Regions from separate parts of the Acinetobacter sp. ANC_7511 genome, predicted to be linked through region 1. Evidence: predicted binding sites of a transcription regulator. Region 1 holds the regulator's gene; the other holds the start of a gene.
What was found. The regulator PhoB, encoded in region 1, activates phosphate uptake and scavenging genes when phosphate is short. The targets are predictions, from matches to a motif close to TGTCATNAANCTGTCATAA.
Positions count from the first base shown of each region.

Region 2: a site for PhoB is predicted at 5,549-5,567, ahead of AC1M9L_RS09090 (inorganic phosphate transporter). Genes of this name have one in related genera too.

Region 1 covers NZ_JBWYIY010000012.1:39,490-55,336, forward strand. Annotated here, with positions in the region: gene thrH (bifunctional phosphoserine phosphatase/homoserine phosphotransferase ThrH) at 1-208, opposite strand, end outside; gene AC1M9L_RS09495 (LysE family translocator) at 221-829, opposite strand; gene AC1M9L_RS09500 (2OG-Fe dioxygenase family protein) at 833-1,603, opposite strand; gene AC1M9L_RS09505 (LysR family transcriptional regulator) at 1,701-2,573, shown strand; gene AC1M9L_RS09510 (methionine aminotransferase) at 2,729-3,892, shown strand; gene AC1M9L_RS09515 (MATE family efflux transporter) at 3,997-5,364, shown strand; gene AC1M9L_RS09520 (SDR family NAD(P)-dependent oxidoreductase) at 5,416-6,261, opposite strand; gene AC1M9L_RS09525 (TetR/AcrR family transcriptional regulator) at 6,460-7,146, shown strand; gene phoB (phosphate regulon transcriptional regulator PhoB) at 7,375-8,085, shown strand; gene phoR (phosphate regulon sensor histidine kinase PhoR) at 8,096-9,457, shown strand; gene asd (archaetidylserine decarboxylase) at 9,499-10,347, opposite strand; gene AC1M9L_RS09545 (sulfurtransferase) at 10,344-11,192, opposite strand; gene pncB (nicotinate phosphoribosyltransferase) at 11,304-12,506, opposite strand; gene AC1M9L_RS09555 (ankyrin repeat domain-containing protein) at 12,620-13,123, opposite strand; gene AC1M9L_RS09560 (catalase) at 13,263-14,777, opposite strand; gene dtd (D-aminoacyl-tRNA deacylase) at 15,011-15,451, shown strand; gene AC1M9L_RS09570 (SCP-2 sterol transfer family protein) at 15,524-15,847, opposite strand, start outside.
Region 2 covers NZ_JBWYIY010000011.1:73,071-88,917, forward strand. Annotated here, with positions in the region: gene AC1M9L_RS09080 (hypothetical protein) at 1-1,643, shown strand, start outside; gene metH (methionine synthase) at 1,696-5,382, opposite strand; gene AC1M9L_RS09090 (inorganic phosphate transporter) at 5,841-7,463, shown strand; gene AC1M9L_RS09095 (hypothetical protein) at 7,538-9,079, opposite strand; gene AC1M9L_RS09100 (ABC transporter substrate-binding protein) at 9,239-10,192, opposite strand; gene AC1M9L_RS09105 (rhomboid family intramembrane serine protease) at 10,347-10,964, opposite strand; gene nfuA (Fe-S biogenesis protein NfuA) at 11,124-11,762, shown strand; gene AC1M9L_RS09115 (TonB-dependent receptor domain-containing protein) at 11,985-14,243, shown strand; gene AC1M9L_RS09120 (class I SAM-dependent methyltransferase) at 14,335-15,585, shown strand; gene AC1M9L_RS09125 (hypothetical protein) at 15,614-15,847, opposite strand, start outside.

The DNA of each region.
Region 1 (15,847 bases):
CATCCAGTTCTTTAATGTCATCGATTAATTGTTTTAAAGGAATTTTATTTTCTTTCAGTAAATTAATTCTAAATTCCATCAGAGACTTATAGTCTGCGACTTCTCGAGTTGTAATCGCCAACTCTGGGATATTGTATACATTTGAGAAGTGTTTCCATATTTCAGGGACAAGAACACCTTCCATATCGATAAAAGCCATCTTTTTCATATTGCTACCCTATTATTGAAATTTAGCAAACAGAAGTGCTATCCCTAGCAGACATAATACAGTTCCAATCACTCTGTTAATCTGTACTTGCTTAGCTAACATTTTCTGTCTTAAAACAATCGATGAAAAAAGCAAAGCCACCAATCCAAACCATAAAAAATGAGCAAAAGACATAAATAGCCCATAACCGACCAGAATCGCTTTCGGCGTACTCACACTGATGATCTGAGTGTATGTACTAATCACAAATAAAGTCGTTTTAGGATTAAGTGCATTGGTGAAAAAGCCATATTTCACTGCTTGAAAAGGATTAATTGCAGCAGTTGATGACGTCTCGACAACCGGACTTTGTACAAAAGTTTTATAACCGATATAGATGAGATAGATGGCTCCAATATACTTCACAATATTTAGAATTTGAGGTGTATACGCCATGACAAATGCGACAGCAATAAGCGTATAAGTCACATGAATCAAAACACCTAAAGAAATTCCCAGTGAAGTGAGAACACCTATCCTTCTACCATATAAGTAACTGTTTTTTGTCACGATAGCAAAATCAGCACCAGGACTCACAACAGCGAGTATGGTGATGAGAATAACTGCTATAAACTCACCCATTCATTATGCCTTTTTAAACGTGATCACTAATACATCTCTTAATCCAGTATCACCCAACGTAAAATCATTGACTTTGATTTCCGTTACGCTGTGATAGACCTGATGATCATCCACAAGTGCGATATCTAAAAAATTTTCAAGCATAAATTCTGCTTTCAAATTCTTATTTAAGTCATAAATTCGGGTCATTCCACCCTGAACATTTTGACGGTTGATCATGGCCATTAAAACGAAATCCACCCCATCTCGATGTATCCCCTCAGGGGTTGGCTTACCACTATCGTTAAATTTTGCTTCAATGCGAAATTGATGCGCTTCGATAAACCAATTTTCAGTTTCAATTTCTGAAAAGGTGAGATATGCGAATTGTAGTAAATTTCTAAAAATTGGATTTTCAATTGTATTTTTATCAATCTCTGAAAAATATCTCGCAATTCCACCATTCAAAGTGTTGTATTCAATCGTCTGAAAATGAGGAATATAAGAATTTTTCAGTAAAATTTTATGCTTATCATTAATAGTAAAAGTTGCATGTTTTCTTGTTCGATATTTACCTTTATCCGACATAAATTGATCTAAATCTAGAGCGTTCCAACTGTCTATAAAATCACTGACATCTTGCTCATTAACATCGTGAAAATTATTATTTTTCTGTATTTCTTGGAATGTATTTAAATCAATAAACGCATAACCCTTTTTGATTATCTCTTTTGAATATGTGTATTCATGGAGATGCTGCTTGTTAAATGGACTGAATTTTAATATATTTTCCATTGTATTAGCTTTATTTTGCTTTTGGTAATCTTCATTTTGAACAAAAGTTAAAAAAATAAAATCAATAAAATCGACTAAAAATATATGAGTTTTTGGAATGATAGAAAAAATATCTTTGAATTCACTGAAGTTTTTTTATTTTGTCGCTAAATACAGCAGTGTCACGATTGCAGCAAAGAAATTATTTGTTACGCAAAGTGCCGTCAGTAAGCAAATTTACAATCTCGAAGAAATATTAAATATCACATTATTTGAACGACGAAATAAAACCTTGATACTCACCAAAGAAGGAGAAACTCTTTTTCATTGCGCTCAGAATATTTTCAATCAATTGGATGATTGTTTAATTGGACTAACTCAAAATAAAACTGAAAACAAACAATTGGTACTGTCCTGTGAACCAACCATTTCGATGAAGTGGTTAATTCCACGACTTGTTGAATTTAAAAAACTTGGACATGATTTTGAAGTGGTTTTGCTCACAGGTGGTGGTGTAGTCGACTTTGAAAAAGATAATATCGATATCGCAATACGAAGAAATGATTTTGAATGGGGATCGCATCTGTTTAGTGAGAAAATTGGCGATGAATATATTGTGGCAGTCCAAGCATCTCACCACCCTAAAACCAAAGAATTGTTAATTTCTAAATCACGCCCTTATTTTTCAAAAAAATTACACCAATTGGATGAACTCAAAGATATTCTGAAGAAACATTCCAAAATAGAATTAGAGCATTTTTACTTATGTTTAGAAGGCTGCTTGGCTGGCCTAGGAAAGACGATCATTTCTATCTACATGATTGAAAAAGAATTAGAGCTCAAGTCTGTAAAAAAAATAACACCAATTCTTCAGGATGGTTCTGCCTATTATCTACTGTCCCATACTAGATTTATTGAAGATCCTCGGAAGATTATTTTTTTAAATTGGTTAAAAAATGAAATGAAGCAAAGTCAGATCAATCATTTTTAACATGAGATCACATAGATCATCTAAGGTTTTAAACTTAATTGAAGATCATTAGAATCTTATGAAAATTAAAACGAATATGTCGCAGATATTTGTATTTAGTGCAGGCATTTCAACTGCTAAACTACGAAGAAACGGGCTAAATATTACTATCCAGCATGATTAAAATTGAATCTAAATTACCAGACTTAGGTGTCACTATTTTTAGCGTGATGTCAGCACTCGCCCAAAAGTTGAACGCGTTAAATCTTTCTCAAGGTTTTCCTGATTTTCCACCTCCTCCTGAATTAATTGCAGCTTTAGCTCAAGCCACACAACAAGGCTATAACCAATATCCACCTGGTGACGGTCTGCTGAGTTTAAGACAAAAAATTGCAGCCCAATTCTGCCAACGAGACCAAGTCGATTTAGACCCGATCAGCGAAATCACCATTACACCTGGTGCAACGACTGCAATTTTGTGTGCGATTCAAGCTGTTGTAAATGCTGGAGATGAAGTAATTATTTTCGATCCTGCTTATGATAGTTATGCACCTGCAGTGAAACTCGCTGGGGCGCAAGCGATCCATATCAACTTGGTACATCCAGACTTCCATGTTGACTGGAATGTGGTGAAAGATCGAATAAATGAACGAACGCGATTAATCATTGTAAATACACCACATAATCCCTCAGGTGCAATTTGGTCCAAGCAAGATTGGCAACAACTGATCGAGTTGATTCAGGATAAAAACATTTGTGTACTATCTGACGAGGTCTATGAATATTTAGTGTTTGATGGTCAACAACATTATTCTGCGCTTAGTTTTCCTGAACTTCGAGATCGTAGTTTTGTGATTGGTTCATTCGGAAAAACGTTTCATGTTACTGGTTGGAAAACTGGATATTGCGTTGCACCTCAGGCACTGATGAAAGTATTTCGTCAAATTTATCAATTTGCCAATTTCTGTGGTGTCCATCCGATTCAAATCGCGCTTAATCAATTCATCGAACAACATCCTGAACATATTTTAGATCTCCCCAATTTTTATCAAGCTAAACGTGACTTATTCATCCATGGAATTCAACATTCAAAATTTCAATATGTGCCGTCACCAGGAACTTATTTTCAAAACTTAGATTTCAGTACACTAAGACCTGAGCTCACAGATATAGAAATGTGCCAATATCTTGCAGAACAACACAAACTGGTAGCGATTCCTATATCAGTGTTTTATCAACAGCCACCTCAAGATCTGAAGCTCATTCGGGTCTGTTTTGCAAAACGAGAGGAAACCTTGCATCTTGCAGGAGAAATTTTAACGAAGGTTCAATCACAATAACGAAAAGAGACGAGACGGATTACTTTATTACTAAATCAATTTGAATGATAAGGTGCTAAGGTCAATCCGTTGATATAGAAAACAATAATGGATAAGACTTATATATGGCGAGAACCTTACGGCCGATTGATGAACCTGGTTTCTGGAAAGTTTTTTTAGTTTTTTTAGTTCCGCTGATTGCAACCAATATCCTGCAAAATTTATCCGGCACAATTAATACGATCTTCGTCGGGCAAATGATGGGCGTTCAAGCAATTGCTGCTGTTTCCGTCTTCTTCCCTATTTTGTTCTGTCTCTTGGCTTTTGTAATTGGGCTTTCGGCTGGCTCGACGGTATTGGTTGGTCAAGCGTGGGGAGCACAAAATTTAGAAAAAGTAAGAGCGGTTGTCGGCTCTACTATTTTTATGACATTGATCGGCGGGACGATTATTGCCATTTTAGGTGTTCTATCTGCACGCCACATTCTTGAGGCCTTGGGCACAGACCCAAGTGTCATGCATTTATCTTTGCCTTATGTTCAATGGATGTTAGCAGGTAGCCCACTCCTTTTTATTTATATTATTTATACCTCTATCTTACGTGGTGTCGGTGATAGCATTACACCTCTCATCGCTTTGGGAATGACCAGTTTAATTGGGCTCTTTATTACCCCTGTTCTCATCGCTGGATATTTTGGATTTCCTCAATTGGGTATCATTGCACCTGCCATCGCCACGATTGTGGGTTATCTGGCCGTGCTTATTTTTCTGTACGTTTATTTAAATAAAAAAAATCATCCATTACGTCCAGATTTAGCAATGTGTAAACATGTACGCCACAATCCTGAACTGAGCAAAATTATTCTCAGACTTGGCGTTCCTACAGGCATTCAAATGGTCACGACCTCTGTGGCAGGATTAGTCATTGTCGGCTTGGTCAATCGCTATGGTTCAGAAGCAACAGCTGCTTATGGCGCAGTTAATCAGGTTTTGAACTACATCCAATTCCCTGCTCTGTCTATCGCAATTGCTGCCTCTATTTTTGGGGCTCAAGCGATCGGTGCAGGTAAAGCGGATTCTTTATCACGTGTAACTAAAACAGCACTGGGGATGAATTTTGTCTTTACAGGCGGGCTCGTAATCTTGGCTTATTTGTTCTCAAAATATCTCATGGCATTATTTATTACAGATGAAAAAGTCGTGATACTCGGGCAACAATTATTGTTTATTGTGCTGTGGTCAATTTTATTTTTTGGCGCGAGTGCTATTTTCGCCTCAATTATGCGTGCAAGTGGCACTGTGACTATGCCAATGATCATCAATATTGTAGCCATACTCTGTATAGAACTCCCAGCAGCTTATCTATTTAGCGCATGGTGGGGGCTGGCGGGAATCTGGTACGCTTATGCTTTGGCTTTCGTTTGCTTATGTGTGATGCAAGGTTTGTATTATCAATTTGTTTGGAAAAAGAAAACTGTTCAAGTACTGATTTAAATTAGAAATCAAGAAAATAAAAAACCCGCATGACGCGGGTTTTTTTAACGATTATTTAGAATCGAAACGTTTACTCATTTTAGTCGCAAATGCAGTCACTTTTTGATAGCCCGTTGGCATCACACGTTGCATTAAATCAATCACTTTCGCATCGTTACCAATCAGTAAACGACGGCGATCTTTTTGCACTGCTTCTAGAATTTGACGCGCTGCTTCTTCAGGTGGACAACGTAATAATTTATCAAATGTCTGTGCAGATTTCTGTGGATTCATGCCCAAAGATTTTAAACTGTCATTCATTTTTGCAGCTTTCGCAATATTGGTACGAATGCCACCTGGATGTACGCAAAGCGCGCTCACACCCACATTTTCAATATCTAGCTCTTGACGAAGAGATTCAGTGAAACCACGTACAGCAAATTTAGTTGCATTATACGCAGACTGAGTTGGTTGCGCAGTTAAACCGAATAAACTTGAAATGTTGATAATGTGTCCATCACCTGTTTTCTTAATATATGGTAAGAATTCTTTGGTGCCGTACACGACACCCCAGAAGTTAATGTTAACAATCCATTCCAACTCTTCGTATGTTGCGCCTTCAACGGTCGAACCCAATGCCACCCCAGCATTGTTGAAAATCATGTTCACTGAACCATGATTCTGTACAGTTTCAGCCGCCCATGCTTTAACTTCGTCACGATTCGCAACATCTACTTTCTTGGTTGTGACTCGTACATTTGCATTCTTCGTCAGTTCAACTGTTTCTGCTAAGCCCTTTTCATTTACGTCACTTAAAGACAAATGACAACCTTGCTTGGCCAGTAACACCGCAAGTTGTTGACCAATACCAGAACCTGCACCTGTGATTGCAGCCACTTTGTTTTTAAAATTTTTCATTGTGAATCCTTTTTTTGATTTTTATGCACCACAGCGTTGATCTGGGTCATTCATGTTCACTATAATTTTGACAATTATTATTGTCAATGTAACTATCGACCATTTTTATTGTTACTATAGGCCAATTTAGTATCTTTAGCTGATCAGTACTCTATACTGACCGCAGCATAACACTTTTATAAAAAGACTCGAATTGCTATGAACCCAGAGAACCTCACTCCATCAGAACACGAGCAAGCGATTGAAAAGCCTCCCGCAAAAGAGCGTCAATTTAAAGGGATGTCCTTAACTGAACGCAAACAAGCACGCCGTGAGAAACTTATTGAAGCGGGTATTGAAGCATATGGAACTCATGGTTTTTTCTCAGTAACCGTTAAAGATATTTGCACACAAGCGAAATTAACTGAACGTTACTTTTATGAATCTTTTAAGAAAAGTGAAAACTTATTCCAAACGATCTTTTTAGAACTGATTGAGAAGCTTCAACAAACATTAATGCAAGCTATTATGAAAGCCTCTCCTGAGCCTCTCAACATGATTGATGCAGGTCTAAATGCGTTCTTTAGTTTTTTAGAAGATGATCCGCGTACCGCTCGGATTATTTATATTGATGCAATGCTCGTCCAAGAACTTCATAATCATGCAACCATTCAAGAAACAATGGGCCGTTTCGACCGAATGATTCATGCCTTTGTCACATTAATGATGCCACATACCCATCTCACTGAAAAAGAGATCTCCTTGATTGCAACTGGTCTAAATGGCTATGTCACTCAAGTTGCTGTTCGCTGGGTAGTAGGTGGTTTTAAACTTCCACGTGCTGAGGTCGTTCAGGCATGTAAAACCGTTTTTCTCGCCCTATTGAATGATCTAATGAAAAAGTAGCATCAAATTAAGATGAAGAAATTGTGACAAATCGTAAGTAAATTTAAGATATTGATTTAATTTCAGATTAATAAATATCAATGAGACAAAATATCAGCCTAATTGTCACAAAACATTGCTATATTTAACTTCGATTTCCATCTTGCAATGATACTGTCATAATTAATCTTTGTAATAAGCCTGTCATAAATATAAAACGGTTCACCGTTCATCATAGGATATTGCGTTGTGAAAGATGACTACATTTTAATTGTCGACGACGAGCTCCCAATTCGGGAAATGATCCATACTTCTTTAGATATGGCAGGCTTTCAATGCTTGGAAGCAGAAGATGCGAAACAAGCACATCAAATGATTGTTGATCAACGTCCAGCGCTTATCCTACTCGACTGGATGTTACCGGGTGGCGTGAGTGGCGTAGATTTGTGTCGTCGCCTTAAGCGTGATGAAACACTTTCAGAAATTCCAGTCATTATGTTGACTGCGCGTGGCGAAGAAGACCATAAAGTTCAAGGTCTTGATGCTGGTGCAGATGACTATATGACGAAACCATTTTCAACACGTGAGTTGGTATCCCGTATTAAAGCAGTGTTAAGACGTGCAAATGCGTTAAATGGCGAAAAAACCATTGATGCAAATGGCTTAATTCTTGACCCAGTAAGCCAACGTGTCAGCTATAATCAAAATATTCTTGATATGGGGCCAACAGAATATCGTCTATTGGCATTCTTTATGACTCATCCAGAACGTGCCTATACCCGTGCTCAATTACTTGATCAGGTATGGGGTGGAAATGTGTATATTGAAGACAGAACCATCGACGTCCATATCCGTCGCTTACGTAAGGTGCTCGAACCTTATGGTGCAGACCGTTATGTTCAAACTGTGCGTGGTACTGGCTATCGTTTTTCAACACGAGCTGATGTTGCTTTAGGTTAATTTAGATTTTATGTACGAACCCTACCCCGTCCCAGAATTGGCACGTGAACATCAAAAGTTTCTATATAGCAGTTTATGGACTTTTGCCAAGCAAGACTTACGTTTACTGGTATTTCTACTGATTATTGCGGGCTGTATCGGGTTAGGGATTGGCTATCTTTGGATATGCTTAGGCATTGCCTGTCTCATATTTTTTGGTATCCAATTACGCTCATTATATTTAGTCAATGATTGGATTTCGAATCGTCCTTACGATGTACCACCAAATTTAAATGGAATCTGGGGGGCATTACTGTTCAATGTATATCGGGCTCAACGCCAAGAACGTATTGTTCAGTCTGAAATGGTTGGACTGATCGATCGAACTCAATCTTCTCTCGTGGCTTTATCAGAAGCGATTATTCTTACGGATGATTCCCATCAAATCGAATGGTGGAATCCTGCTGCGGAAAAGTTATTTGGCATTCAAGCTGTTGATCGTGGCCGCAACCTGCTCACGATTATTCGCCAGCCAGATTTTATTGAATATTTTCATAATACCAATCAAGCACCAGATGGTGTAAAAATTAAATTGGTGAACCATGATAATAAGTACGCGCAAATCAAACTGACTCGCTTTGGCAATGAAAGTCGCCTCTTAGTTGCGCACGACATTACGCGTATGAAAAATCTCGAGCAAATGCGTTCAGATTTTGTTGACAATATTTCACATGAATTAAGAACACCACTCACAGTGTTAAGTGGGTATATCGAAACATTCACAGATCAAGAAGATATCAATCCGCGTTGGAAACGTGCCTTTGAACAAATGCAATCGCAAACTAAACGCATGAATGCATTGGTCAATGATCTTTTGCTTTTGTCTCGTTTAGAAAATGAAAAACAAATTGCGAAAAATCAAATTATCGAAATGCCAAGTTTAATGAACCATCTGTTTGATGATGCGCAAGCTTACAATATTGATTATGGTCATACACTTAACCTTGATATAGACAGCCACTGTGACTTAATTGGTTCAGATATGGAATTGGCGAGTGCATTTAGCAACTTAATTACCAATGCCATAAAGTACACCCCGAAAGGTGGCACCATCACCATCGGCTGGCATGATGATGGAGAACGTGGCTATTTTTCTGTTCAGGATACTGGTATTGGAATTGATCCAAAACACTTACCGCGTTTAACTGAGCGTTTTTATCGTGTGGATAGTGCACGCAGTCGTCAAACAGGTGGTACTGGTTTAGGCCTTGCCATCGTTAAGCACGTACTTATGCAACATGGCGCACATATTGAAATCGAGTCGAAAGAAAACGAAGGCTCTACATTTATTGCCGTGTTTCCCAAAGAACGCTTGTATAAAATGCACGAATAAAAAAAAGCGCCTTAGGCGCTTTTCTTATTCAAAAGATATACTCAAATAAGATGACCCAACGCTTCACCCATTACTACAGTTGAGTTCGCCTTAAATGCTTGGTCCCATTGCATTTTATCTTTCTCAAACAAAACTACAGCCGTTGAACCCAAATAAAAACGTCCGAGCTCATCACCTTTTTCAAGTTTCATCGCATGATGGTTCAGCTCTAAGCGACCTGTTGGTTTTACTTTACCTGTCGCAACAGTTTCAATTCCAGCAACAATCATTGCGCCAACTAAAACAACAGCCATACGACCAATATCAGTATCGAATAAACATACCATTCGTTCATTACGTGCAAACAAACCCGGAATATTTTCAGCTGTAGTTTGGTTGACTGAAAATAATTCACCTGGAATATATAAAGTTTCAGTCAATGTACCAGAATAAGGCATATGCACACGATGATAATCACGCGGTGATAAGTACACTGTTGCAAATTCACCATTTTTGAATGGTGCTGCCAATTGAGGATCACCAATTAACTTTTCAACTGAAAAGCTTTGACCTTTTGCCTGAAAAATATCGCCCTCATTGATTTTACCTAATTGTGAAATTGCACCGTCTGCAGGTGACACGACACTTTTAGGATTAGGATCAATTGAACGAACGCCTGTTTTCAAAGAGCGAGTGAAAAACTCATTAAAGGATTTAAATTTCAAGGCATTTTGTTGCTCAGCAATTGACATATCAATGCCATATTTTGCTTTAAATGCTTGAATGACAACATTCTTTAATACTGGGTTTTCACTGGCTGCGACTTTACCCACCAAACGGCTGAGTTTTTGTTGCGGGACGATTTGCTGCGCTTGAATAAATAGTTTCTTTTTTAAATTTGTCAGACTCACTCAGGTGACTCTCCAGTAATGATTGGACTGTCGAGGCGGTTGCCCCACTCGCTCCACGCACCATCATAAGCTTGGATATCCCAACCCAGTAATCGACCAATAATGTAAGCTAAACCTGAACGGTGATGAGACTGACAATATACGACGACTGGCTGATCAAATTGAAAGCCCAATTGTTCTAAACGTTGTTGCGTGCGTTCTAAGGGGTGCAATTTTAAATGATTTTGACGATTAAGTGCAGTACTCCACTCAAAATGTCTAGCCGTTGGAATATGTCCCCCACGACGTGCCGCGAGACGTTGCCCGGTATACTCCTCAGCCGTTCGGCAGTCCCATACTTGGCAAGTTTTATTTTCAATTTTTTTTATCAAAGTTGAATAATCAATACGGTGTTGATCAACATTGGATATCTTAACTTGAAAAAGACATGTGACTGGCTGAACCTCTTCAACTTCTGAAGAAGTAGGATAGTTGGCGCCTAACCATGCATGAATACCACCATTTAATAAACTGGTGTTATAAAAACCCATACAGTGTAGATTCCATATCAGTCGACCAGCCCATGCCCCACCTTCATCATCATAGACCACGACATGATGCTCAGGTGATATGTTTAATATCTGGACTAGCTGCTGAAGCCCTTCATCATCAGGCAATAAACCCGTAGCTTGTTCCTCTTGGCGCACTAAAAATTTTGGCTTCAGATGTATAGCATGCGGAATATGTAATTGCTCATAGACCGAACTTCGGGTCAAATCAACAATACGTAACTTTTCACTTCCTAAATGAGGAACAAGTTGTTCTGCTTCAATGAGCAGACCGAAATCAAAAGCGTTAGTGGTCATATTTATTGAATAGTTCTATTGGCCTTGTTCAAATCTTAGCACAAGACTTTTTCAAAATTATTCTGATTTTTTGCATGGTATTAGCAAAAAATCAGAAAAGGGAAATTATGATTAAGGAGACTCAACATCAAATACCTGACGCAAATATGCGAGGAAGGTATCATTATCAGTCATCGTTTTTCCTGGACTATCAGAGAGTTTAGCTACCGATTGACCATTGCATTCGACTAACTTTAGAACAATATTCAAAGCAGTTTGTCCCATATCATTGGTGAGGTTAGTACCAATCCCGAAACTGACTTGGAAACGATCTTTAAAATATTGATGCAAATCCCATGCCTTCTCTAAGTTTAGACCATCACTGAAAGTGAGCATTTTAGTTTTGCTGTCAATTTTTAACTTTTTATAATGTGCGTAGGCTTTATCGCCCCACGCATATGGATCACCACTGTCATGTCGTAGACCATCAAACAATTTGGCAAAATACAAATCAAAGTCTCTTAGGAATGCATCCATACCAACAACATCTGTCAGTGCAATGCCTAAATCTCCGCGATATTCCTGCACCCAAGTTTCAAGTGCAGCTTTTTGGAAATCACGTAAGCGAACATCCAGTGCTTGGAAAGCTTGTAAAAATTCATGTGCCATCGTACCAATGGGTGTAATACCCAACTGCTTTGCCAATAAAACATTACTGGTGCCACGAAAAATATGTGGTGCAGCCTTATTAAACTCTTCCACCACATGTTTCTGCCAGTCAAAACTATAGCGACGGCGTGTTCCAAAATCGGAAACAAGAAATGGTGGATCATTCGGTTGTTGACTACTTTCATAGTGTTTCAACAATTCAATTTTAGCTTTAAGACGGCGCTCTCCTTCTGCCAATACCTGCTCATCGCGAATACGACGAAAATAGAGTTCATTGACGATTGCAAGCACGAAAATTTCAAACATCATTGCTTGAACCATAGGTCCTTCAATACGAATATCTAAACGACCTTGATCATCGATACTGGCTTTAATAAAGCGGCGCTTAAGTTGGAATAATTCTAAATAGTCTACAAAATCACTTTTAATAAAGCGCAAACTTCTTAAATATTGTAATTCGTCTTCTTTAAATTTGAGCTGACACAGTAAATCTAACTGTTCGTTCAGTTCCTCTAATATATCCACGAGTGGATAGGCTGTATCTTCAAGGTTACGACAACGAAATTGATAGACACTATCCGTTTGAGGAAATTGATGTAATACCACTTGTAACATCGTGAATTTATACAAGTCAGTATCAAGTAAGGATTGAATAATGGCAGACATATTATTTTTCAGTTTTTAGCAACTTATTGCATTAAAGCACATTTTGTTGCGATTCATAGCTCGTTTTAGTAATTGTCGAAGATTATTCGACTAATTACTAAAACTTAAACTGATTATTTTTTTGCATTGTCTTGACTATATGACTCAGTCAAAGCTTTCAATGCTTTATCTTGCCCAATAACTTTTGCGAATTCTTCTGTGGTCTTATGTCCTGTCTGTTTCGCTTGAGCATCACAATCGACCTGGCGTAATTGTTTGGCAATCGACCATTCAAGCTTAAAGATAGCACCCATCAAAGCTGTATTACCCTTATTATCACGAGCACAGCGGTCTGCACCGTTTTCCAATAGAGTCGTTACAATATCTTGATGACCATAGTAGGTCGCCATCATTAATGGTGTAAAACCAGCATGGTTTTTAATATTGACTGGAAAACCATGTTTCAAAAATTCATGAATAACTTCTTTGTTTCCTGTTTTCGCTGCTGCAAAAAATAAGTCAATCACTTCTTTCTGATCTGATTGTTGTGAGCTACTGACAGACGTCGTTTGAGCGTGAAGCATTACTGAACTTAAACTCAGTAAAGCGATTAATAAACTATATACAATATTTTTCATTCTTCCCTCACCTGAGTTTAAATTCGATAATGAATGCCTGTAAAACTCCCCTAGGGTTGCAGGAAAGGAATTGAGTTTTACAGGACTTTTTTGAGGTGACACCTTAGACCCTAATCACCAATTCAAGGACTAATCTTGATTAGTCTTTTAAAGCTGCCGCTTTCGCTTTAACAGTCGCTAAGTTACCGTTTACAGCTTTAGTCATACGTGTGCCGTAATCCGCATCTGCTTTATAAAAATAAGACAACATGATGTGTTTAGTTTCTGAATCTTTTACGTTACCAAGATCAACTGCTAAGTTCATAATGAGGTCAGATTTCTCTTTAGCAGAGTATGAACGGTATAAATCACCCGCTTGCTTAAAGTTTTGCTCTTTCACACCACGTTGCTGAACTGTGCCAGAAAGTGGAGTTTCAACAGCACGTGCTTTAGGAGTCGATGGTTTTGGCTCCATACGGCTTGGTTCATAGTTCACATTAGATGAAGTTGCACCAACATTCATATAACCGTCTTGGTTATTGTTGTTCACATTTACCAATGGACGGTTTACTGGAATTTGCTGGTGATTTGCACCTAAACGGTACATTTGTGTATCAGAGTAAGAGAAGATACGACCTTGAAGTAAGCGGTCTTCTGATGGCTCGATACCTGGTACTAAATTACCCGGAGCCATTGCCACTTGTTCCGTTTCTTGGAAGAAATTCTTCGGCATACGATTTAACGTCAAAGTACCCACTTTTGTTTCTGGTACTAAATCAGTAGGCCAGATTTTAGTTGGATCAAGTGGATCGAAATCGAAGCTATTCAAATCTTTAGGATCCAATACTTGGATATAAAGATCCCATTTCGGGAAATTGCCCGCATTGATGTTCTTATAAAGATCATTCGTTAAGTGGTTGAAGTCTTTACCTTGTAATTCAGCAGCTTCTTTAACGTTTAGACCTTTAACACCTTGCTTAGAACGGAAGTTAAATTTAACGTATTTATATTCGCCTTTGTCGTTGTACAATTTAAATGCATGTACACCGAAACCGTCTTGTTCACGGTAGCTCGTAGGAACACCTTGGTTACCATATACATAAGTCAACATATTTGTTGCCCATGGCTGGCTAGACAAGAAGTCAAATACGCGATTAGCGTCTTGAACGTTGTCAATTGGGCTTGGTTTCATTGCGTGGATGAAGTCTGGGAACTTGATCGCATCACGAATGAAGAATACAGGCGTTTGGTTACCAACTAAATCCCAGTTACCTTCTTGAGTATAAAACTTAATTGCGAAGCCATGTGGATCACGTAAAGTTTCTGGAGAATGCTTACCATGAATTACTGTAGAGAAGCGTAAGAATACTGGAGTTTTCGTACCTGCTTTGAAAAGTGAAGCAATAGTAAGATCTGATAAATCTTTAGTTGCAACGAATTCACCATAAGCTCCCGTACCACGTGCGTGTACAACACGCTCAGGGATACGCTCACGACCGAAACGTTGAAGTTTTTGAATCAACTGTACATCTTGTAATAATACAGAACCATTTGGACCTGCAGTGATTGAGTTTTGGTTATCACCCACTGGTGCGCCGTTATCTTTTGTTAATGGTGCAGCTGATGCTGCTGTCGCAGTTGCAAGCATTGCAACCAACATTGAACGCTTAAACATCGTTTTCTCTCTCAAATTTACCTTTCCTGCACGCGTAAATTACCTTCTTTAACAAAATTGGTAAAAAGGTTAATTTTTATTATTTCAATCGCTTTATTAGATCAAAAGTATATACTCCGATTAATTATTTTTTTATCAATAACTTATGAGGATTGATGACGACTTTATCCCTTTTCTTTTTTCCAATTTGATACAATTCATTTGAATTAAAAAACATCAAACTTGGTTGAATTATGCGTGCTTTACTCCAACGCGTCCTTGAAGCGAAAGTCGTTGTGGATGGTGAGATTACTGGTCAAATCGAAAAAGGGATTTTAGTTTTTATTGGTATTGGCAAAGAAGATAACTTTGAAAAAGGTAAGAAGCTCATCGATAAGATTTTAAAATACCGTTTTTTTGATGATGACCAAGGAAAAATGGGTTGGAATCTTAGCCAAGCCGGAGGCGGATTATTATTAGTCTCGCAATTTACCCTGATGGCACAAACCCAAAAAGGTTTGCGTCCTGACTTCGGCCCTGCAATGCCGCCTCTCGAAGCAAAAGAACTGTATGAACAGTTAGTTGAATACGCAAAATCTCAGTTTGAACTTGTACAAACAGGAATCTTTGCAGCGGATATGAAAGTGCATCTCATCAATGATGGTCCGGTAACCTTTAATCTTGAAGTTGAATGACTAGAAAAGCCCTCTTATGAGGGCTTTTTTATCTCTAGAATCAAAACGAGAAAAGTCCGTATAGGTGCTGTATTACTTACCCGTTTTTTCTTTAATAAATTGTCGAGCAAATTGTATTTTTTCTTTTACAGGTTTAGGAATTTTTGGTGGAATTAATTTAGCGACTTGGTTAAACCATACCAATAAGCTGAAATCACCTTCCATTTTAATACTGCCATTTTGCATACCCGTCATGAATGCAGTTGGATCACCTTTCATCAGGGTTTTAACACCTTGCTCGCTATCAGCAAACTGAAGTACGAAATCTGCTTTCTCTGCATCACCTGAAACAGAATCAATCTGGCCATTGTTGACTAAAATCTGACGTGCAACACCTAGATCTGTACCAATTTGAAT
Region 2 (15,847 bases), on a different contig from region 1:
GACAGATTTTTACGAACAATCTTAAAGCTATTATTTGGAAATGTGGAAAAGCTGAGTTTGTGAGAAAGTTTTTACTACAATTTAATAAACGTAAATATTTTCCTGAAGCTCATAGACAACTACTAAGTATTATCAGCTTTAACAAAGATGAATTAGGAATAAATGCACCTAAATTATTACAAGAATTAGAAAATTTAGAACAAGAGTTAAGACCTAATAAAGGCAGAGTTCGAGAGCTATTAGAGGCTTATATTTTAGCCCCAGATCATGATATCTATAGAATGAGTAAAAGTGAAAATGATAAACATGCAATAAAAGTTCCTGAATTTAATTCCTATGAGGAGTTAATTCAATATTTAGGTGAATATCTAAAGGATATTGATGTTTTAAAAGAAAACTTAGATTTATTGATCAAAGCAAGTAGTGGATGGTTAGCACATCAATATTTGATTCAGTTAGGTGAAAGTATAGTTCATATATTTGATAATATTGATAATTGCATTGATACAATTCAGCATACAGATATAGATATAGATATAGATATAGATATAAAGGGTTCTGAGTTTTTATTAGGATTATTAAAAGGTTTTAAAAAAAAATCACAGAAAGATTATGAAAAATTTGTAGATTTTTTGTTAGATCACACTATTTTGAGAAATATAGCTCCTCATATGATTTTTGATAGTTGTCAAAATGATGAAGATTCGCAGTATTTTTACCAACTTTTCAAGCAAGATAAAATCAATATCACTCAATTGCCAAGATTGGCAGGTTGCAAATATCATAACAGAATAAATAATGAAATATTTGAGCTGTTTATAGATCGGCTAATTGATTTGGAGCAATGGGATAGAGTTCATTATGAGTTAGTTGAGGAGTGCTTTTTTCAAAAAAAATTATCAGAGAAATATCAATCTATTTTATTAGGCAATGTTCCTGAATTTATTAGTAGTGAGAGTAACTTCAATCATTATGAGGATGGTTTAAAAGTATTATTAGGCTGTGGAGAGGATTTTGAAAATAAAATATTTAAAGCTGTTGAAGATTATTTTAATGGTGAACGATACATTTCTCTTTATAGGGAAGATAAAAAATTTAAGATATTAAAATTATTAATAAAGACGAATACAATCAAATTTATAAAAGAATTTTTAGAGAGTGACGAGTTTTTATCAAAATTTTGGAAAGGTGATTTAAATAAAGTTCTATTTTTTGCTGATTCAAATGATGTACTGAAGTGGATAGGTGGCGATCAAGACAAAATTAAATTTTGGATAGAAAATGCTAGATTATTTCATGTTGAAAATTATCAAGAGGAAACCACGGGAGAAACAAAGAGTAAAATTGTATGGCTAGATTTGTTGGTGGATTTATTAAAATTATCAGAAGAAAGAGGAATACTGCTAGAGCACTTATTTAATGAATCAATATTTAAAGTTACACAAGCAAGTGGGAGTTTGTCAGAAGAGATGTCGCGAAGATTACCATCAATACAAGGTTTGAAAGAGAAAATAATACCCATATTTCCAGAGTTAGAATCATTAATAGATTCTAAAGAAAAAGAGTGGCTAGTTGCTATTGATAGACAAGCTCAAAGAGACGAAGAAGATGAAAAGCAACGAAATGAGCGATTTGAATGGTAATTAAAAAATCCCCTCACTTGAGGGGATTCTTCTTTCTATACTATCGAGATCCTTAAACCACAGAATCATCCAAATTCGGCGCTAACCAACGTTTTGCTTCATCCAACGTCCAACCTTTACGCTTCGCATAATCTTCCAACTGATCGCCAGAGATTTTACCCACGTTAAAGTATTCCGTTTCAGGGTTGGCATAGTAGAAACCGCTCACTGATGAAGGTGGCCACATTGCAAAGCTACTTGTTAAGTAAGTTCCGATCTTATCAGTCGTACCTAACCAATCAAACAACGGCGCTTTTTCAGAATGTTCAGGACAAGCAGGGTAGCCCGGTGCAGGACGAATACCCACATACTTCTCTTTGATCAACTCTTCATTTGAAAGCTGTTCATCCGCTTGGTAGCCCCAAAATTCTTTACGAATACGTTGGTGCAAATGTTCTGCAAAGGCTTCAGCAAAACGGTCGCCCAAAGCTTGAACCATAATCGCGTTATAGTCATCGCCTTTAACTTTGTATTCTTGCGAAAGTTCTTCTGCCCCAAAGATCGATACAGTGAAACCACCCAAATAATCCTGAGCCACATCTTTCGGTGCAACAAAGTCAGCCAGTGAGAAATTCGCTTTACCTGTGACTTTGTCAGACTGCTGACGAATATGCTCAAAGGTATGCGTCACATTGCCATTTTCATCAGTTACCACAACAGTATCTGCTGCCACACGATTCGCAGGGTAAAGGCTGAAAGTAGCGCGCGCATCGAAACGTTTATTTTCGATGATGTCTTTGAGCATCGCTTGTGCTTGTTCAAACAAATCACGTGCAGCTTCGCCAACGACTTCATCTTCAAGGATTTTCGGGTATTTACCCGCCAAGCTCCAAGAAATAAAGAACGGTGTCCAGTCGAAGTATTCAACTAAAGCTTCGAGTGGATAGTTGGTGAATGTTTGCGAACCAATGAAGTTTGGTTTTACAGGTGCATGCTTTTCAAAGTCAATCTTGAAACCATTTTCAACCGATTCAGCATAAGAAAGTTTTGCTGCTTTCGGTTGTTTGTTGGCAAGACGCGTACGGATTTTTTCATAATCCGCAGCATAGTCAGCTGCCAATTGAGGCTTCATTTCAGGTGAAAGCAATTGGGTTGCAACACCGACTGCACGAGATGCATCGGCAGTGTAGTACACACCATCATTGTGATATTGCGGTGCAATCTTCACAGCGGTATGTGCTTTAGACGTGGTCGCACCACCAATCATGAGTGGAATGTTAAAGCCTTTACGTTGCATTTCTTTGGCAACAAAAACCATTTCATCCAATGACGGTGTAATCAAACCTGATAAACCGATGATGTCAACTTTTTCATCAATCGCTGTTTGTAAGATTTTCTCACACGGTACCATCACGCCAAGGTCAACGATGTCATAACCGTTACAGCCAAGTACCACACCCACGATGTTTTTACCGATGTCGTGTACGTCGCCTTTAACAGTAGCAAGCAAGATTTTACCTTTGGCTTCGCCTTGGGTTTTTTCTGCTTCAATAAATGGGTTCAACCAAGCCACAGCTTGTTTCATCACACGTGCAGATTTCACCACTTGTGGTAAGAACATTTTGCCGGCACCGAACAGGTCACCCACCACGTTCATACCTGCCATGAGTGGACCTTCGATCACATCAAGTGGACGTGCTGATTTTAAACGTGCTTCTTCAGTATCTTCATCGATATAAGTCGTAATACCTTTAACTAACGCGTATTCAAGACGTTTTTCTACAGGTTCATTGCGCCATTCAAGGTTTTCTTCAGCCTTTTGTGCACCCGCTTGACCACGATATTTTTCCGCAACAGCGAGTAATTTTTCAGTCGCTTCTTGACCGCTTGCGCCTTGGTTACGGTTCAGTACCACATCTTCAACAGCTTCTTTTAGCTCAGCATCGATATCATCATAAATTGCAAGCTGACCTGCGTTTACGATACCCATGGTTAAGCCTTGTTGAATGCCGTGATACAAGAACACCGCATGGATCGCTTCACGAACAGGCTCATTACCACGGAATGAGAACGATACGTTTGAGATCCCGCCTGACACCATCGCATTTGGAAGGTTTTGTTTAATCCAACCGGTTGCTTCAATGAAGTCCACACCGTAGTTATTGTGTTCTTCAATACCTGTTGCGACCGCAAACACGTTCGGGTCAAAAATAATATCTTCAGATGGGAAACCCACTTCGTTGACTAAGACATCGTAAGAGCGCTTACAGATTTCCTTTTTACGTTCAGCTGTATCCGCTTGACCATTTTCATCAAACGCCATGACAATGACTGCCGCACCGTACTGACGGCAGAGGCGAGCACGTTCGACAAACTCGTCATAACCTTCTTTTAAGGAAATTGAGTTTACAACCGCTTTACCTTGTACACATTTCAAACCTGCTTCAATAATCTCCCATTTAGAAGAGTCAAGCATGATTGGCACACGTGAAATATCAGGCTCAGATGCGATCAGATTCAAGAAGTGCACCATCGCACCTTGTGAATCGAGCATGCCTTCATCCATGTTGATGTCAATGATCTGTGCACCTGCTTCGACTTGTTGACGTGCCACATCTAAAGCTTCGGTGAAGTTGCCTTCTTTAATTAAACGCAAGAATTTTTTAGAACCTGTGACGTTGGTACGTTCACCCACGTTCACAAACAAAGAATCTTTAGTAATGTTAAATGGTTCTAAACCACTTAAACGACATGCAGGTTCAATTTCAGGGATTTGACGCGGCGTAATACCTTCAACTGCTTGCGCAATCGCACGAATATGATCCGGCGTCGTACCACAACAACCACCCGTAATGTTAATTAAGCCACTTTCAGCAAATTCTTTAATAAATGCTGCGGTTTCTTCAGGGGTTTCATCATAACCACCAAACGCATTTGGTAAGCCTGCGTTTGGATGGGCAGATACAAAAGTATCCGCAACGTCAGACACGGTTTTGACGTGTGGACGCATCGCATCTGCACCCAGTGCACAGTTAAAGCCAATCGATAAAGGCTCTGCATGGCGCATTGAGTTCCAGAATGCTTCTGCGGTTTGACCTGTGAGTGTACGCCCTGATGCATCGGTAATGGTGCCCGAAATCATAATTGGGAGTTCATAACCAATTTCTTTAAACACTTCTTTCACTGCAAAGATGGCAGCTTTGGCATTTAGGGTATCGAAGACCGTTTCAATCAAGATGATGTCTGCACCACCTTCAATTAATGCTCGAGTCGCTTCTATATAGTTAACTTTTAACTCATCAAAGGTGATGTTACGGAATGCCGGATCATTTACATTTGGTGAAATTGAAGTGGTACGTGACGTTGGTCCTAATACGCCCGCGACAAAACGTGGCTTTTCAGGTGTTGAGTATTTTTTACATGCTTCTTTGGCAATTCGAGCTGCTTCACGGTTAATCTCAGGAACCAAATCTTCCATATGGTAGTCAGACATTGAAACACGCGTTCCATTGAACGAGTTGGTTTCAATAATATCTGCACCAGCTTCAAGATAAGCTTCATGAATGCCTTGAATAATCTGTGGTTGAGTTAGAACCAATAAGTCGTTATTACCCTTAAGGTCGTAGGCCCAATCCGCAAAACGTTCACCACGGTAATCAGCTTCTTCCAATTTGTGGCGTTGGATCATGGTACCCATTGCACCATCAATAATCAGGATACGTTTGGCAAGAAGCGCTTTTAAGGTGGCGAGGGTAGACATCAAATGACTCTCACAAAAATCTGCACAAATAATGGTGCAATATTTTAGCAGAGTTACGTCCACTTTTCTGATAAATAAAAATTTATGAACCTATTCCCAAAAAATTAAGGATGAATTTCATCCATCAACTACGATGATCAACCTATCAAAACTGAAACTTTCTATATTTCATCATGTTGTCATAATCTAATGTAATAATAACTGCCGTTGTAACAAATGTGACAGTGATGTCATCTTTATTTCATCTATTTAATTACCGATTGAAATAAAGATTAAAGACGAGGGTTTTGAATTAACTATATGATTATTATTGTTAAATTTTGAATATCATTAGTTTTTAAAGTTTAATTTTCTTAAATAAGTGTCATTTGGATGACTTATATGACAGCTCTTTGTCATATAATTGTAATAATTAAATTGAACAATAGAGGGGATATTTATCCTCTTTCTCTGCTTGCATGAATTCTAATCAAACTCCAGTTTCAGATTCAGCACAATCGTCAACGCCTATGCAGTCGACGAATGTTCACGTGCCAACGCCGAAATTCTTTATGCCAGTGTTCCTTACACTGATTGTTTCAACCTTGATTTACATTGGTTTTCAGTTGGCTGCTGATTTATCTCATGTGCCTGCTTTAAATCTTTATGCTGTGATCATGTTGGCCACGGCATTGTTTATCGCATTGGGTTTCGAGTTCGTTAACGGTTTCCATGACACGGCCAATGCTGTGGCAACAGTTATTTATACCAACGCTTTATCTGCACCTGTCGCTGTAATGTGGGCAGGCTTCTGTAACTTCCTTGGCGTAATGGTCGCAAGTGGTGCAGTTGCCTACGGTATTATCGCGCTATTGCCTGTTGAATTGATTATGAACGTCGGTTCAGGTGCTGGTTTTGCCATGGTCTTTGCCATGTTGATTGCCGCAATCGTATGGAACTTAGGAACTTGGTTCCTCGGTATCCCTGCTTCTAGCTCTCATACACTGATCGGTTCGATTTTAGGTGTGGGCATCATGAACTACATCTTAAACGCAGGTAATGGTGCGTCAGGTGTAGACATGGAACAGGTGATGAAAGTGGGTAAAGCACTTTTATTCTCACCATTAATCGGTTTTGCATTTGCGGCTGTATTGTTCTTATTGGTTAAAAAAATCTTTAAGAAACAAGTGGAATTATTCCAACCACCAGAAGGGAATAAACCGCCGCCGCCACTTATTCGTGCCATTTTGATTTTCACGTGTACCGGTGTAAGTTTTGCACACGGCTCAAATGATGGTCAAAAAGGTATGGGTCTGATTATGTTGATTCTGATCGGGATCGTGCCATTGGCTTACTCTTTAAACAAGAGTCTAGATCAACAACATATCCAAACATTTGGTCAGTTATCTGCTCAAACTGCTGATTTGATTTATCCAAATCACCAAGATATTCCAGATGAAAAAGCACGTCAAATTATCACGTCATATATCCAAACCAAAGAAATCACACCTGAAGTTGTGCCAGCTTTGGCAAGCTTGACGGATCATTTAGGTGAAAAAGTAGGAAGCTACACATCCATTAAAGATGTTCCTGAAGATCAAGTGGCTGAATTCCGTAATGATATGTACCTCAGCACGACTGCATTCAAGCGTTTAGATAAAGCAGAAGCTTTACCTGCCATGACTGAAGCGCAAGAAAAAACAGTGGACAACTACCGTGATAACTTAGATTCATTCCTTCAATACATTCCAACATGGGTGAAAGTTGCGACTGCATTGGCATTAGGTCTAGGGACGATGGTAGGCTGGAAACGTATTGTTGTTACCGTTGGTGAACGTATTGGTAAACAACACATGACTTATGGTCAGGGGATGTCTGCAGAGTTAGTTGCAATGTCAACGATTGCTGCTGCTGATGGCTTTGGTATGCCAGTGTCAACAACACACGTTTTAAACTCTGCTGTAGCAGGTACGATGGTTGCGAATAAGTCGGGCTTAAACTTCCAAATGGTTCGCACAATCTTATCAGCGTGGATTTTCACACTGCCAGCAACAATCTGTTTGTCAGGTGGTTTATTCTGGTTGTTCCTTCAGTTCACCTGATTGAATTCAATACTTAAAGACTAAAAAAGCGCTGAACAATCAGCGCTTTTTTTATGATCAATTGTTTATGACACTTATTTTTGGAATTTAGACCAAAGTTTTTTCAAGGGGAGTTTTTCCTCAGCAAAACCATATAATGCGGCAAATGGTAGGGCGGTGCGTGCGAGATATGCTACACGCCATAATCCACCATGATTAGCACCATGCATGATTAAGTCTAATGGATGATTGAGGGCGATGTCAGGATTGGCAACCGAATGTGGGTTTCTCAAATCATGAATCCACAACGCAGCCATAATCGCATTGGTCGTCGCGGGTTCAAATGCTTCAACATCAAACAAATTGGCACCATTGAAAGCAGCTTTTAATAATGGGTTTTTGGTTACCGAATGTGTAGTGGTCGATGGAGCAATATTAATGCTGACACGTTGACCTTGTGACCGTGCTAACGTAGCGCGCCATTGTTGAATCCTTTTCGCCAACGCATAATTTGGACCTTGTTCAACCACAAGACAGTCGCAGATCCCATACTGTTTATCATGACATTGGAATAAGCGTTCTTCGTTTTGTTTGAAAAAATAATCACGAGAGACAGTCGAAATACTCTTGGACAGAATATTTTCAAGTTTAGAGCGTGATTTAAACTTATCTAATCCACCTTGAATCACTTCCTGTGGTACAGCGTAGACGTCAGTGGGCGTACACATATACATTAAACTGGTATTGGATTTTTGTTGGCTGACATGTTGCATAATGGCGTCCATCCCCATAGAAACACGAACGTGCTTTTCGCCATCTAAATACGCAATTGCGGCAAGATCTAAGTCTTGATCAAACTGGGTGAGCCAATGTGCAATCTCAGGGGTATCTGTTAATAAGTTAACGCCTAAACGCTCTGCAGCTTCACGTATAGATGCAGATGAATCTATTGATTCGACACTTGGAGCGTATAAGGTCGCATTGCCTTGCAGAACAGTATTCAAAATCTTTGTCCATACTCGCTCATGATTTAAATCAAGCGCCACGATATTGGCTTTCCATTTCGCCAGCCAAGGTAAAGGTCCTGCTTCAGAAGCTGCACCAAACAGCACCATTGTTCGATCCGAAAGGTCAAACCACTCTGGATGCTGCACACACGCTTGTAGTGCCTGAGCATGTGATGCTTCTATAATACCTCGGTCTAACCAAAGTTGAATTTGGTCGAGTAGGGCTTGACCTTCTAAATTTTTACCCTGATAAGGTACAAACCATTGCGGCTCAGCATTAGAGTTTCCTTGAAGTGTGTAGGTATTTAAATCTTTTGATTTAAGATTCATCACTTCATTCAATGCATGTGTATGTTGATCACGTTGAAAACTAAACTCTTCATAAGCTTGTTGAAGTCCATCTTGAGCGATGCGCAGCGCAGCTTCAGGTGATGAGAGCCCACATTCTACCAACCGTTTAAAATGAATCGGATAGGATTTTCGCCAATTCTTTTCATTGATAACTGCATCAGCGTATTCTGGCTGAATCTGTTGTAATGCCGCACTGACGATGCGTTGGCCTGATTTTGAACTGCTGGGCTTAGAGGACGTGTTAGAAGAAAATTGTAAACCATCAGGTTGATTAGACATGCAAAAAATCTCAAAAAAAAATGAATAAATTCGCGGATGCCTACATTATCCTGACAAAATTAATGATCTAGGTGGCATTAATTACCAGATATTGATTGAATTATTACGAGATATTTCTAAAAAAAGGAAGCCGAAGACTTCCTTTATAAATAAAATCAATTATTTAGTATTTTTTATACCATTGATCAATTCTTCTAACATAAATGCAGTGTTATCTAAGCCAGCGCCCGTTAAATACCAGGCATCGGCATCAACAAAGATGACACGATTCTCTTTGATTGCTTGACTATTCTTGAGTAATGGATGTGATTGAATATGTTGTTTCGCAGCATAGTTTTGCGTGTTTACAGCACCACGGTCTAACACAATGATGAAATCAGGATTTTGTTTTATTGCTTGTGTTAGACGCTCTAAATTGCGTTGCGCGGCAGCAAGAGCTTCTGGTGAGTTTGGAGCAGGTCGAGTACTTGAGGCTTGAGGTGCTGCAGTTGGCACCACTGACTTTAAGCCAGAAATATCATAGGCAAATCCAAATCTTTCATTCTTTGCATGCGGTATAAAATTATCACCCATGGCAAAAAGCATCAGGCCGGATTTACCTTTAGTAAGTTGTTTAAGTTGTGCTTGAAGGGCATAGACATGATCTAATTTAGATTGTGCGAGTTGTTCCTTATTAAACATTTTTGCTAAAAAAAGTGTGCGATTTTTCAGGTCTTGATTGAAGTTTTGAGTATCAGGCCAGAGGTTGATTGCAGGTGCAATTTTTTTGACCTCATTTAATTTTGCAGCAGAACGCCCGCCGACAATGATGAGATCTGGCTTTTGTTCTTTTAATATGGTTTGGTTGGGTTCAAATAAAGATCCAGCTTTTACATATTGTTTGTCATTAAATTTTTTCAAAGCACCAACATATGTAGTTTCGGGTACGATTGATGCTCGAATACCTAAAGCATTCAGTGTATCCAACGCGGATAATTCGTACACAGCCAGCTTCTGTGGTGTATTTTGCAGCTGAATAGTTTGATCTTGATAAGTGAATTGAACAGGTTGAGCATGTGAAACAACGGCACTGAATGAAAGAATGAGTGCCAATGGAAGTTTAATGTAAGTCATATCAATACCTCGAGGTTTGATAAAAGCTTACCATGGATGTATAAATGATAATCATTATCATTGTTGAATTTGTGTTTTTATCTTCTTACTAGTATCTACTTTGAATTGAAGGGTATTTATGCGGAGTGTTTTAATCCTCCGCAAGGATTAAGAATTAAAAAGGTAGTTGAAGCAACTTGCTGAAGAAATGTGGAATAATTTGAGGTTCAATCAATATCGTAACCACGACACCGTAGGCTGCACCCCATAAATGTGCGCTGTGGTTGATGTTACTGTTTCCACGTTTACCTGACCAAATACTATAAGCAACATAAAGCACGGCAAAAATAATGGCTGGAACTGGAATAAAGAAGACAAATATCAGTTTCCATGGCTGAAATAAAATATAAGCAAACAAGACTGCTGACACTGCTCCAGAAGCCCCTAGACTTGCCCAGCGGTGATCATTTTTATGTTTTAAATAGCTTGGAATAATTGCCGCGATTAAACCGCCTAAATAGAACAGAACAAATCCGAGTTCATATAAGTATTGTCGATAAAAACTTTCAATTACACTTCCAAAGAAAAAGAGTGTGATCATATTGAACAGTAGATGTGTTCCATCTGCATGTATAAAACCATGCGTGATAAATCGATCGTATTGACCTTTCTGCATGGCTGGAGGCCAAAAAATCAAACGATTCATAATATTTTGATTGGAAAATGCAACCAGTGAAATGGCAACCGTAATTAAAACGATGGTGACAGTATGATTAAAAGGTAAATCAAGCATATGGATAAGATTGAATAAATTGCTTTAATTCTATTCATCATGCCATTTTTTTAAATTTAATTGTTATTAATATAATAATTCTGACAAATTTAGTTGAATTTTAAATATTATCCCCGATCTTCAGTTAAAATAGAGTCTTCAGCTTGAGGAAAAATTGTTATGTCGACTGAGAACACCAGCACTGCAGTTGCTGAAGAAATTCCAAATTTATTAATTACACCAACTGCGCAAGAGTATTTGTTTGAACTTTTAGAGAAGCAAAATACTCCTGGTATCGCGGTACGTGTTTTCGTAGAACATCCGGGTACACCACGTGCTGAATGCTGCATGGCGTATAGTGCACCAGATGAAGTCGTTCCAACCGACTATAAACAAGAATATCCAAAATTTGCTGCATATATTGATACACCATCAATCCCATACTTATTGGATGCAGTGATTGATTACAACAAAGATCGCTTTGGTGGTCAGTTGACTTTCCGTGCACCTAACTCGAAAGTGCCACGTGTAGGTCCAGATGCATCGATTGAAGAACGTATAACCTATGTATTACAGTCAGAAATTAACCCTGGTTTAGCAGGGCATGGTGGAAGCTGTGCATTGGTTGAAGTGGTTGAAGATGCTGAGCATGGTTTAACAGCGGTCTTGAAATTTGGTGGTGGCTGTCAAGGGTGTTCAGCAATTGATGTGACACTTAAACAAGGTGTTGAAGTTACGCTAAAACAGCATATCCCAGAGTTACAACGTGTTGTGGACCAGACAGACCACAGCCAATCAGAAGGCGCTTATATGAAATAAGTTGCCTTTAAATTTACAAAAGTTGATTTGAAAAGCTCCCATTAAAAGGGGGCTTTTTTTTATGAAAACTGAACAAAATGAGTAATATCAATAAAATTGAAATGTAAAAACAAAACTATAAATGAGAATAGTTATCATAATCTATTGCAAAGTGATTATCATTTGTTACAATGCGACACAATTCGAACAAGATCTCTCCACACATTCTTTGGTAATTACACAATGCAAAAGACATTTTTAAAATCTAAGTTAGCGTTTGCTGTCTTAACCACCATGTCGGTTTCAAGTTTTGCACAAGAGCAAATTGGTCAAGATACTAATGCAAAACAAGATACAACTAAGTTAAAAACAATTGTCGTAACTTCAGCGAGTGGTTATGAGCAAAATATAGCGGATGCTGCTGCTACTATTTCAGTGATTACTGCCGAAGAATTAGAAAAAAAATCTTATAGTGATGTAACTGATGCATTGAAAAATGTTCCAGGTGTATTTGTACAAGGCGGTGGAACGAACCAGACGATCTCCATTCGGGGTATGGGATCAGCTTATACCCTATTTTTAGTAGATGGACGTCCAATGAATGATGGTAGTCTTTTAACAACAAATGGGGGGGTTCAAGGAGCATCAGTAAACTTCTTACCGCCAATAGAATCGATTGAACGTATTGAAGTGATTCGAGGCCCGTCATCCTCTCTATATGGTTCTGATGCAATGGGTGGTGTAATTAACATCATTACTAAAAAGCATCAAGATCGTTTGACTGCAAGTATTCGAACAGAATATATCAAAGCTGGTAAATCGAATGACGTTAACAACGACGCAACCAATACCAGCTTGTATGTAAATGCACCATTAATTGATAAGCTTCTTTCGGTTCAAGTTACAGCTGGTCTTCAAACGATTGAAGAAAGTTCATTACAAAAAAATACAGCCGAAACAGGTGAGAGTGAACCAGATTTTCAAAAAACAAATCTAGGTACAAAGTTTGTTTTTACACCAGATGAAAAAAACACACTCACTGCTGAATATGTAAGAACTCAACAAGAGCGTACACACAACCCAGGTAAAAGTTATACCCAGTATGTTTCAGTAACGGGTCCTAAAGTTGATATTGATGGTAAAGATTTCGTTCTATCTAATGGAAATTATTATCCAGCATATAATACGAATAATCGTAATGATGATGGTGAGCTAATCTATCGTTCAGATGTCGTACCGAATACAGGGACTTACTCAGAATTAGAAAAAAATAATTTTAGCCTTACTCATGATGGTGAGTACGACAATCTAAAACTCACTTCTTACTTGCAATATGATAAAGATAAAAATAATGCAATTACAGGGCGTACTGTGGGTAAAGTTCAAAATCCAGGGGGGATTTTATTTGAGACTATCACAGCCAATACCCAAGGAACGTACTTTTTCGAAGATCATAGTCTGACCATTGGCGGGCGATATTTAAAAGAAAATCTTGAGGATGGTACAAGTAACCAAAATGCAGCGATGGCTGGTAAAGTCACTAAAATGGATCGATATCAATGGTCTATTTTTGCAGAAGATACTTGGAATGTCAGTGATAAGTTAGCACTAACCTTAAGTGGTCGTTTCGATGAAAATGAGTTTTTTGGTGATAATTTCAGTCCAAAGGCATATGCAGTTTATAAAGCTACAGACAACGTGACTTTAAAAGGAGGTGTAATTTCAGGCTATAAAGCGCCGAGCTTACGTAATTCTTCTCCAGATTACATGCTGAACTCAATGGGCGGGGCAATTATGCCAAACCCAAATTTAAAGCCAGAAACCAGTTTAACGTATGAAACAGGTTTTGCATTCACTCATCCTGAATTGGGTTTATCTGCAAGTCTTATGGTCTATCAAACTGACTTTAACGATAAAATTACTCGATCTGGTCGTTTAGATGGTAGTCGACTTCCCCCAAAAAATGACGGTGAGCCGCCTTACACTCAATCTGAAATTAATGATTTCGTTAATAGCAGTGCTTTCTATCAGTCCAACCTTAATCTGCCATATAACGCAAATGGTTATACACTCAACTATAACATTGATAAGGCCGAAATTAGAGGGCTTGAACTGACCACAGATTACAACATTACAGATTACTTAAAATATAGACACTCTTATACATTCACAGATAGTGAGCAAAAATCTGGACAGTATGAAGGTAAACCATTGAATAATTTGCCTAAACATATGTTTAATGCAGGCTTAGATTGGGACTTTAATGATCAATTGTATTTATGGACTCAATTGAATTATCGTGGCAAAACAGTGGGTGATACCGATGGAGATAAAACACCAGCTTATACATTTGTAGATGTTGGAGCTGTGTATAAGTATAGTGACCAATTCCAGCTATCTACTGGTGTATATAATGTTGCAAACAAAAATGTACTGAAAGATGGAAATGATTGGGTGCTTGATGGTCGACGTTACAGCTTTGCCTTGAATTATAAGTTTTGATGTCTTGTGCTTGGAGTGAGAGCGAGAATCTCACTCCAAGCTTTGAATAGTCGAGTTTAGAAGGAAAATAATGAAGCGCGTCGATGGCTATGTGGTTGACACTATCTATCCTATGTTTTTTTATCCAGAGATGCAGCCAATTTGGTTGAGTACAATCAGCCAATTTCAAGGTTATATAGCGCCAGATATATCTCAAAATTTTCGATATTTAGAGTTAGGTTGTGGTTGTGGTCTTAACTTGATTGTGGCAGCAATTGCAAATCCGTACGCTGAGTTTGTCGGAGTGGATTTTAATGACAAACACATACAACGAGCTACAGAGCTTGCTCAATTCTTACAGTTAAGCAATATAAGATTCTTAAATATAGACTTTGAAAAATTTAACAAAAATAATAATGAAGTGTTTGATTTCATTGTCTGTCATGGAGTGTATTCTTGGGTTTCTGAACACAATCAATATTTTATTAGGCAGATTCTAGATAAATCTTTAAAGGACCAAGGACTATTCTATTTACACTATATGTGCTTTCCTGGATCCGCTACTTTACAGCCTATTCAAAAAATCTTTAACTTGGTTGATAAAAATACGTCTCAGCAATCTGCTCAAAGTATTGAATTGTCTACAGCACTAGTGAGTGAATTAAATCGGAGAGGCGCTTTTATTGGATATGACAAAATACAAGGAATTGTGAATACATTAAAAAATGATACCAATTATCTCGCTCACGAACTTTTAACTGATTATTGGCAACCCCTTTATAGTGTAGATGTACATGAGATTTTAAAGATCGAAGCTGATCTATCATATATTGGGAGTGCAGTTCCAACTGAAAACTTAGATTCTCTTAGCATTCCAGTCGACTTGCAACAGTTGATATCAGATGTGAATATTTCGAATACAAAAGAGTATCTAAAAGATATTGCTCGGGATTCAAAGCAGCGTATGGATTTGTTTCAAAAAAAATCAGTGAATTACCGTTTTGAAGACCATTTAGGAATTTTACATAAGATTAGATTAGATCTTATTCTTAACAATGAGCGATTGGATAATATTAATTTAAAAACATCAATTGGCCCAATTCAAGCTCCGAAGGAGGTGATCAGTGCCATTATTGAAAGTTTAAGAACAGGTTCTAAAACTTTTCAACAGTTACATCACCTTCCTTGTTTTCAGCAAAATTTAAAACTACTTGTTGAGAGTATATTTTTATTGATGAATTGCCATTATATCTGCCCTATAAGCGAGCATAGAAAATCAAAGGACCTACGTAAAATAGAACGTCTCAATTCATGGCTGAGTGAGCATCAAATTGAGATTCAAATACCGACGACATATTTCTAATAAACCGCTCTAAGGAGCGGTTTTCTAATTAAGATGTGAGAATACTTAGTGCTGGTTCAGAATAGTAGAATTTTTCAAGATATACACGTGCACGTTGTTTAAGGTGTTCACTAGAAATCATATGCTTGATTACGGGGCAGAGTAGAGCACTTAATTCATTTTGAACAAGGCTTTCGTTGATATTGATATCTTGCATGATCAGATCAAAAGAGCGGTCTTGATTATGGCAATACCACGTGTAAATACCATCGTGTACTTGTTG